DNA from 2 places in the Ectobacillus sp. JY-23 genome. Region 2 is predicted to be linked to the other one. Evidence: predicted binding sites of a transcription regulator. Region 2 holds the regulator's gene; the other holds the start of a gene.
The links. The regulator CtsR, encoded in region 2, represses protease genes until heat stress. The targets are predictions, from matches to a motif close to ATGGTCAATAAAGGTCAAACA.
Positions count from the first base shown of each region.

Region 1: a site for CtsR is predicted at 2,047-2,067, ahead of clpP (ATP-dependent Clp endopeptidase proteolytic subunit ClpP). Genes of this name have one in related genera too.

Region 1 is NZ_CP095462.1:2,066,567-2,069,987, reverse strand. It holds gene yvcK (gluconeogenesis factor YvcK family protein) at 1-59, shown strand, start outside; gene whiA (DNA-binding protein WhiA) at 74-1,018, shown strand; gene MUG87_RS10805 (HPr family phosphocarrier protein) at 1,034-1,288, shown strand; gene clpP (ATP-dependent Clp endopeptidase proteolytic subunit ClpP) at 1,384-1,968, opposite strand; tRNA gene MUG87_RS10795 (tRNA-Arg) at 2,213-2,287, shown strand; gene rpoN (RNA polymerase factor sigma-54) at 2,703-3,421, shown strand, end outside.
Region 2 is NZ_CP095462.1:2,540,528-2,543,948, forward strand. It holds rRNA gene MUG87_RS13060 (23S ribosomal RNA) at 1-1,140, shown strand, start outside; rRNA gene rrf (5S ribosomal RNA) at 1,294-1,409, shown strand; gene MUG87_RS13070 (CtsR family transcriptional regulator) at 1,713-2,174, shown strand; gene MUG87_RS13075 (protein-arginine kinase activator protein McsA) at 2,194-2,739, shown strand; gene MUG87_RS13080 (protein-arginine kinase McsB) at 2,743-3,421, shown strand, end outside.

The sequences.
Region 1 (3,421 bases), 470 kb from region 2:
ACGATGTTGTTCGTCATGATACGGTGAAATTGGCCAGTATCTTATATTCATTGCTGTGAGGAGGTGAGCAAAGATGTCCTTTGCATCAGAAACAAAAAAGGAATTGACAAACTTAGAAGTAAAAGACTGTTGCGTAAGGGCGGAGCTCTCTGCATTGATTCGAATGAACGGCTCACTTTCCTTTTCCAATCGCCGGTTAATTATTGATATTCAAACCGAAAATGCTGCCATTGCACGACGTATTTATACATTGTTAAAGAGAAGCTATAACGTTGCTGTGGAATTGCTGGTGCGCAAAAAAATGCGTTTGAAAAAGAACAATGTATATATTGTGAGACTTGTGGAGCAAGCAAGAGAAGTGCTCGACGATCTCCAAATTATGCAGGGCGACTTTTCTCTCATTCATAATATTTCAGAAGAATTGATTAAGAAAAAATGCTGTAAGCGCTCCTATTTGCGAGGTGCTTTTTTAGCGGGCGGGTCCGTAAATAACCCGGAAACTTCTTCGTACCATTTAGAAATTTTTTCATTGTACAAGGAGCATAATGAAGCGATATGTGAGCTTATGAACGAATTTGAGCTTAACAGCAAAACGCTGGAGCGTCGCAAAGGTCATATTACGTACTTAAAAGAGGCAGAGAAAATCACTGAGTTTCTTAACATCATTGGGGCACATGGTGCATTGCTTCGATTTGAGGATATTCGCATTGTTCGTGACATGAGAAACTCTGTAAATCGTTTGGTAAATTGCGAAACAGCAAATCTTAACAAGACGATTGGCGCTGCACTTAGACAAATTGAAAATATCAAATATATTGAACGAACTGTCGGTTTAGATTATTTACCGGAGAAATTACGAGAAATCGCGCAGTTACGTATTAGCTACGAAGATGTGACTTTGAAAGAACTTGGGGAAATGGTAACAGGAAAAATCAGCAAGTCAGGTATTAATCATCGTCTCCGCAAAATTGATGAGATTGCTGAAAAGCTGCGGGCGGGAGAAATAGCAATGAAGTAAAAGGGGGAGAAAACATTGGTACAAAAGCAAGTAAAAGTTGCATTAAAGTCCGGGTTACAGGCACGCCCGGCCGCTTTGTTCGTACAAGAAGCAAATCGCTTTCAATCTGATGTGTTTATTGAAAAGGATGGAAAGAAAGTGAATGCAAAAAGCATTATGGGGTTAATGAGTCTGGCAGTAGGTGCAAATGCAACAATCACGATTATTACCGAGGGACATGACGAAGCGGATGCCTTGGATGCTTTAGTCAGCTATGTAGAGAAAGCATAAAACTTCGCGTCTAATGGCGCGAAGTTTTTTACTGAAAGTTCTATTTAAAATGGGGAAAAAGCCGGTGCATACACGCACCGGCTTTGTTTCAGTTCTTATTGCTTGTTTGCTACGATTTTATCAATCAAACCGTATTCAAGCGCTTTTTCAGCTGTCATGAAATTATCGCGATCTGTATCGCGTGCAATGACCTCAAGCGGCTGTCCAGTGCGCTCGGAAAGAATTGTATTTAGCTTATCGCGCAAGAACAGAATACGTTTTGCAGCAATTTCAATCTCTGTTGCTTGACCTTGTGCACCGCCAAGTGGTTGGTGAATCATCACTTCACTATTTGGAAGAGCATAACGTTTTCCTTTTTCACCAGCTGCGAGCAAGAATGCACCCATAGAAGCAGCCATACCGATACAAATGGTAGATACCGGTGCTTTAATGAATTGCATTGTATCGTAAATTGCCATACCTGCTGTAATAGATCCGCCTGGGCTATTGATGTACAGATGAATCTCCTTCTCAGAATCTTGAGATTCTAGGAACAACAGCTGTGATACGATAGAGTTTGCAACGTTATCATCAATTGCGCTACCAAGCATGATAATACGATCTTTCAACAGACGAGAATAAATGTCATACGCGCGCTCACCGCGGTTTGTTTGTTCAATAACTGTAGGAATTAAATTCATGGATAGGCCTCCTTTGTAATAGCGTGTTTCAAGTAATGCAGCGGAGTAATCCGCTCTTCTTGTTTCTATAATACAATTATGGTCAGTAAAGGTCAAATAAAACCATTTGTATTTACTTTTTTCTTGACCTATGGCTATATATTCGATGAGAATGACGTGTTCCCTTCACAGCATAACCGCTTCTTATGAAATTAAACGTGTTGATTTTCACACCTTGTATGGTATAATGTCTATATGACTATGTGCGCTCGTAGCTCAGGGGATAGAGCGGTGGTTTCCGGTACCACGTCATGCGGGGGTTCGATTCCCTCCGAGCGCGTCGATGAAAGCCTGTGTGCGAATGCACGCAGGCTTTTTATATAGAAACAAAATAGAAGGCTGTGTTAAAGCCCAATGTTGATCATTTGCACTTGTTGATTGGAGTGAAGGTGGTAAGACTCCTGCGGAAAGCGAACCCCCGTAACGGAAATCAACAATGAACTTTAACAGAGCCAGATAGAAAGAAGGAAACGAGACTGGTTTGTCATGGTCTTACGGGGCATGTGCGCTAATCCAAACTATACATCGCTTGACTAAAAATATATGAGTCTGTCATCTTATATCTGAAACTCGATTTTTCTTGTCGTATTCTCCCATTCTGCTTAATAAAAATGAAATAACGAATACTGGGTGGGTTTTACCATTCAATTTACGCATCAATGTATTGTACAATAGAGGCTAAGGGGGAGATTGGATTGAAGGCAAGTTTGGTACAGGAACAGTCACTTCGTTTGGCGATGACACAAGAATTGCGCCAGGCTATTGCGATGCTGCAGTATAATGCACAAGAGTTAACAGAGTTTTTGTATGAGCAGTCGCTGGAAAATCCGTTAATTGAGCTAAAGATCCGAGAGGGTGGGCGCAAAACAGAAAACCAGATGGAGATTTACGGTTCGCATAGTGAAACATTGCAGCAGCATTTGCTGGAGCAGCTTCGCATTCATAAAGCGGCCAATATGCGCGCATTGCGCTTTATAGTAGATAATATAGATGAAAATGGATATTTGCGAGAAAGTGATGAAGAGCTAGCGGCACTTCTCAATATACCGATTGATGAAGTACGGGCTTGTGTGCATGTCTTGCAAGATTTAGAGCCGGCGGGGGTTGGGGCACGCACTTTACAAGAATGTTTACTTCTTCAGTTAAAGCGCTTACAAAAAAGATGTGGTCTAGCTGAACAGATGATTGCCTATCATTTTAACGCGTTTGCCAAAAAAGATTGGAAGCAATTGACACAGGCACTGAAATGTCACGGTGAAGAATTACAGCAGGCAATGCGTGTCATTGTTTCATTACAACCGAAGCCGGGTCTTGCGTTTTCATCTGAAAAGCCGTTGTACGTTGTACCTGATTTAGCCGTTCACCGTAAAAATGGTGAACTTATCATTACCGTAGAACAAACGCATTTGCCTAA
Region 2 (3,421 bases):
AGGCCCAAGCGACTGTTTAGCAAAAACACAGGTCTCTGCGAAGCCGCAAGGCGAAGTATAGGGGCTGACACCTGCCCGGTGCTGGAAGGTTAAGGGGAGAGGTTAGCGCAAGCGAAGCTTTGAACCGAAGCCCCAGTAAACGGCGGCCGTAACTATAACGGTCCTAAGGTAGCGAAATTCCTTGTCGGGTAAGTTCCGACCCGCACGAAAGGTGTAACGATTTGGGCACTGTCTCAACCAGAGACTCGGTGAAATTATAGTACCTGTGAAGATGCAGGTTACCCGCGACAGGACGGAAAGACCCCGTGGAGCTTTACTGTAGCCTGATATTGAATTTTGGTACAGCTTGTACAGGATAGGTAGGAGCCTATGAACCCGGAGCGCCAGCTTCGGTGGAGGCGTCGGTGGGATACTACCCTGGCTGTATTGAAGTTCTAACCCGCGCCCCTACATCGGGGCGGGAGACAGTGTCAGGTGGGCAGTTTGACTGGGGCGGTCGCCTCCTAAAATGTAACGGAGGCGCCCAAAGGTTCCCTCAGAATGGTTGGAAATCATTCGAAGAGTGTAAAGGCATAAGGGAGCTTGACTGCGAGACCTACAAGTCGAGCAGGGACGAAAGTCGGGCTTAGTGATCCGGTGGTTCCGCATGGAAGGGCCATCGCTCAACGGATAAAAGCTACCCCGGGGATAACAGGCTTATCTCCCCCAAGAGTCCACATCGACGGGGAGGTTTGGCACCTCGATGTCGGCTCATCGCATCCTGGGGCTGTAGTCGGTCCCAAGGGTTGGGCTGTTCGCCCATTAAAGCGGTACGCGAGCTGGGTTCAGAACGTCGTGAGACAGTTCGGTCCCTATCCGTCGCGGGCGCAGGAAATTTGAGAGGAGCTGTCCTTAGTACGAGAGGACCGGGATGGACGCACCGCTGGTGTACCAGTTGTTCTGCCAAGGGCATCGCTGGGTAGCTATGTGCGGACGGGATAAGTGCTGAAAGCATCTAAGCATGAAGCCCCCCTCAAGATGAGATTTCCCATAGCGTCAAGCTAGTAAGATCCCTGAAAGATGATCAGGTTGATAGGTCAGAGGTGGAAGCACGGCGACGTGTGGAGCTGACTGATACTAATCGATCGAGGGCTTAACCAAAAAAGCAGAAGCGAGCGTTTAGCGAGCTGGAGCTAGATTACACACTTGTTATCCAGTTTTGAAGGAACATGCCTTCAAAAGAGCGAAGCTCTTTAAAAAACATGTTGACATCTCATGAGAAATCATTATAATAATGATTGTCTCTAAAAAAAGTCTAGTGATGATGGCAAAGAGGTCACACCCGTTCCCATACCGAACACGGAAGTTAAGCTCTTTTGCGCCGATGGTAGTTGGGACCTTGTCCCTGTGAGAGTAGGACGTCGCTAGGCACACAGTAAGCCGGTCATTTTGACCGGCTTTTTTGTTTTTGTTAAATTTTAATATTGATGAAATGTCTCGATATCTCTACATGTCGGTAGGATTTCTCTGACCGCTTGTGGAAAGCAAACCTCTGTAGCAGAAATCAGTAAAGAATATAAGATATAAATGAAAGCTTTATTAAACATGAGTACCTTTGGATTAAACCTGGTTTGATTTGGTGATACTGATATCATACAAAATAGTTGCAAAAAATATGTAGATGTATATAATTAAAGTCAAAGATAGTCAAAGTCAATGAAGGTGGAAGGTGAATGAGAAATATATCTGATATTATTGAGCAGTACTTGAAGCATGTTATTGACTTAAGCGAAAATCACGCCGTAGAAATTAAGCGCAGTGAGGTTGCAGATAAGTTTGACTGTGTACCATCTCAAATCAATTATGTTATTAACACTAGGTTTACACTAGAAAAAGGTTTTGTGGTTGAAAGTAAAAGAGGTGGCGGGGGATATATTAGGATTATTAAAGTTAAGCTTCACGATGAGATTCATATGATTGACCAGATGATTCGTTTGGCACATAACAGCATTTCTCAATCTGGTGCGGAAAGCATTGTCACTCGTCTTGCTGAGGAAGAAATTATTACTATTAGAGAGGCGAAGATTATGTTAAGTGTGCTAGATCGTTCTGTTTTATTAGCTGAGTTGCCTTATCGTGATGAATTGCGGGCTCGTATGCTAAAAGCAATGCTTACAGCTTTAAAATACAAGTAAGAAAAGGGCGGGATGAAATTTGATTTGCCAAGAATGTCAAATGCGACCAGCCACATTGCATTTTACGCAGATAATGAATGGTGAAAAAACAGAAATACATGTTTGTGATGAATGTGCAAAGCAAGATAAGTATAGTGCATTCTTTTCAGGAAAAAATTCTAGCTTTTCATTTCATAACCTTCTAGCGGGACTTTTAAATCATGAGCATACCATTGTCAATCAGCCTCAAAAAGTTGCTGACGATACACAGAAGCGATGTCAACACTGTCATATGACATATGAGCAGTTTATACAGGTTGGGAAATTTGGTTGTTCTCATTGTTATGAAACCTTTCGGGAGCAGTTGCAACCAATATTAAGGAAGCTACATGGTGGTAACAACACACATAAAGGGAAATTTCCCGAGCGCCTGGAAGGAAATATACGTCTTAAAAAAGAATTAGAACAGTTAAAACATCTCATGACACAGCATATACAGAAAGAAGAGTTTGAAAAAGCTGCTGAGCTTCGCGATCGTATTCGTGAGATTAGCAAACAGTTGAGTGAGCATAGGGAGGAGGATTAGTCTATGTCACTTGATCGAATTATGAATGAGGCTATTAGTCCTTGGATGAAAGAACATGGTCCTGAGGAGGATATTGTATTAAGCAGTCGGGTTCGACTTGCACGGAACTTAAAACGATATACATTTCCTGCTTTTTTATCAGAAGATGGAGCTTTAAAGGTATTGAATGAGCTACAAGGCATTTTGCAAGATAAAGATGCAAAGATAGGTAAACTCCAATCAATTAGGATGGATGAGTTACAGCCACTGCAACGAAGGGTACTTGTGGAAAAGCATTTAATTAGCCCTGATTTAGCTGAAGCTCCTTTTGCAGGTGCTTGTCTATTATCAGAAAACGAACAAATTAGCGTTATGATTAATGAAGAAGATCACATTCGCATACAATGTTTATTCCCGGGCTTACAATTAAAAGAGGCATTAGATTTAGCTAATTCAGTGGATGATTTGCTTGAATCAAATGTAGAATATGCATTTGATGAACATCTTGGCTATTTAACAAGCTGTCCGACCAATGTAGGAACTGGTCTACGAGCTTCTGTTATGATGCATTTGCCGGGATTGGTGCTAACAGGTCAAATGTCTCGTATTGTTACAGCTATTAATAAGCTGGGGTTAGTAGTGCGAGGTATATATGGTGAAGGCAGCGATGCCCTCGGTAATATTTTTCAAATATCTAACCAAA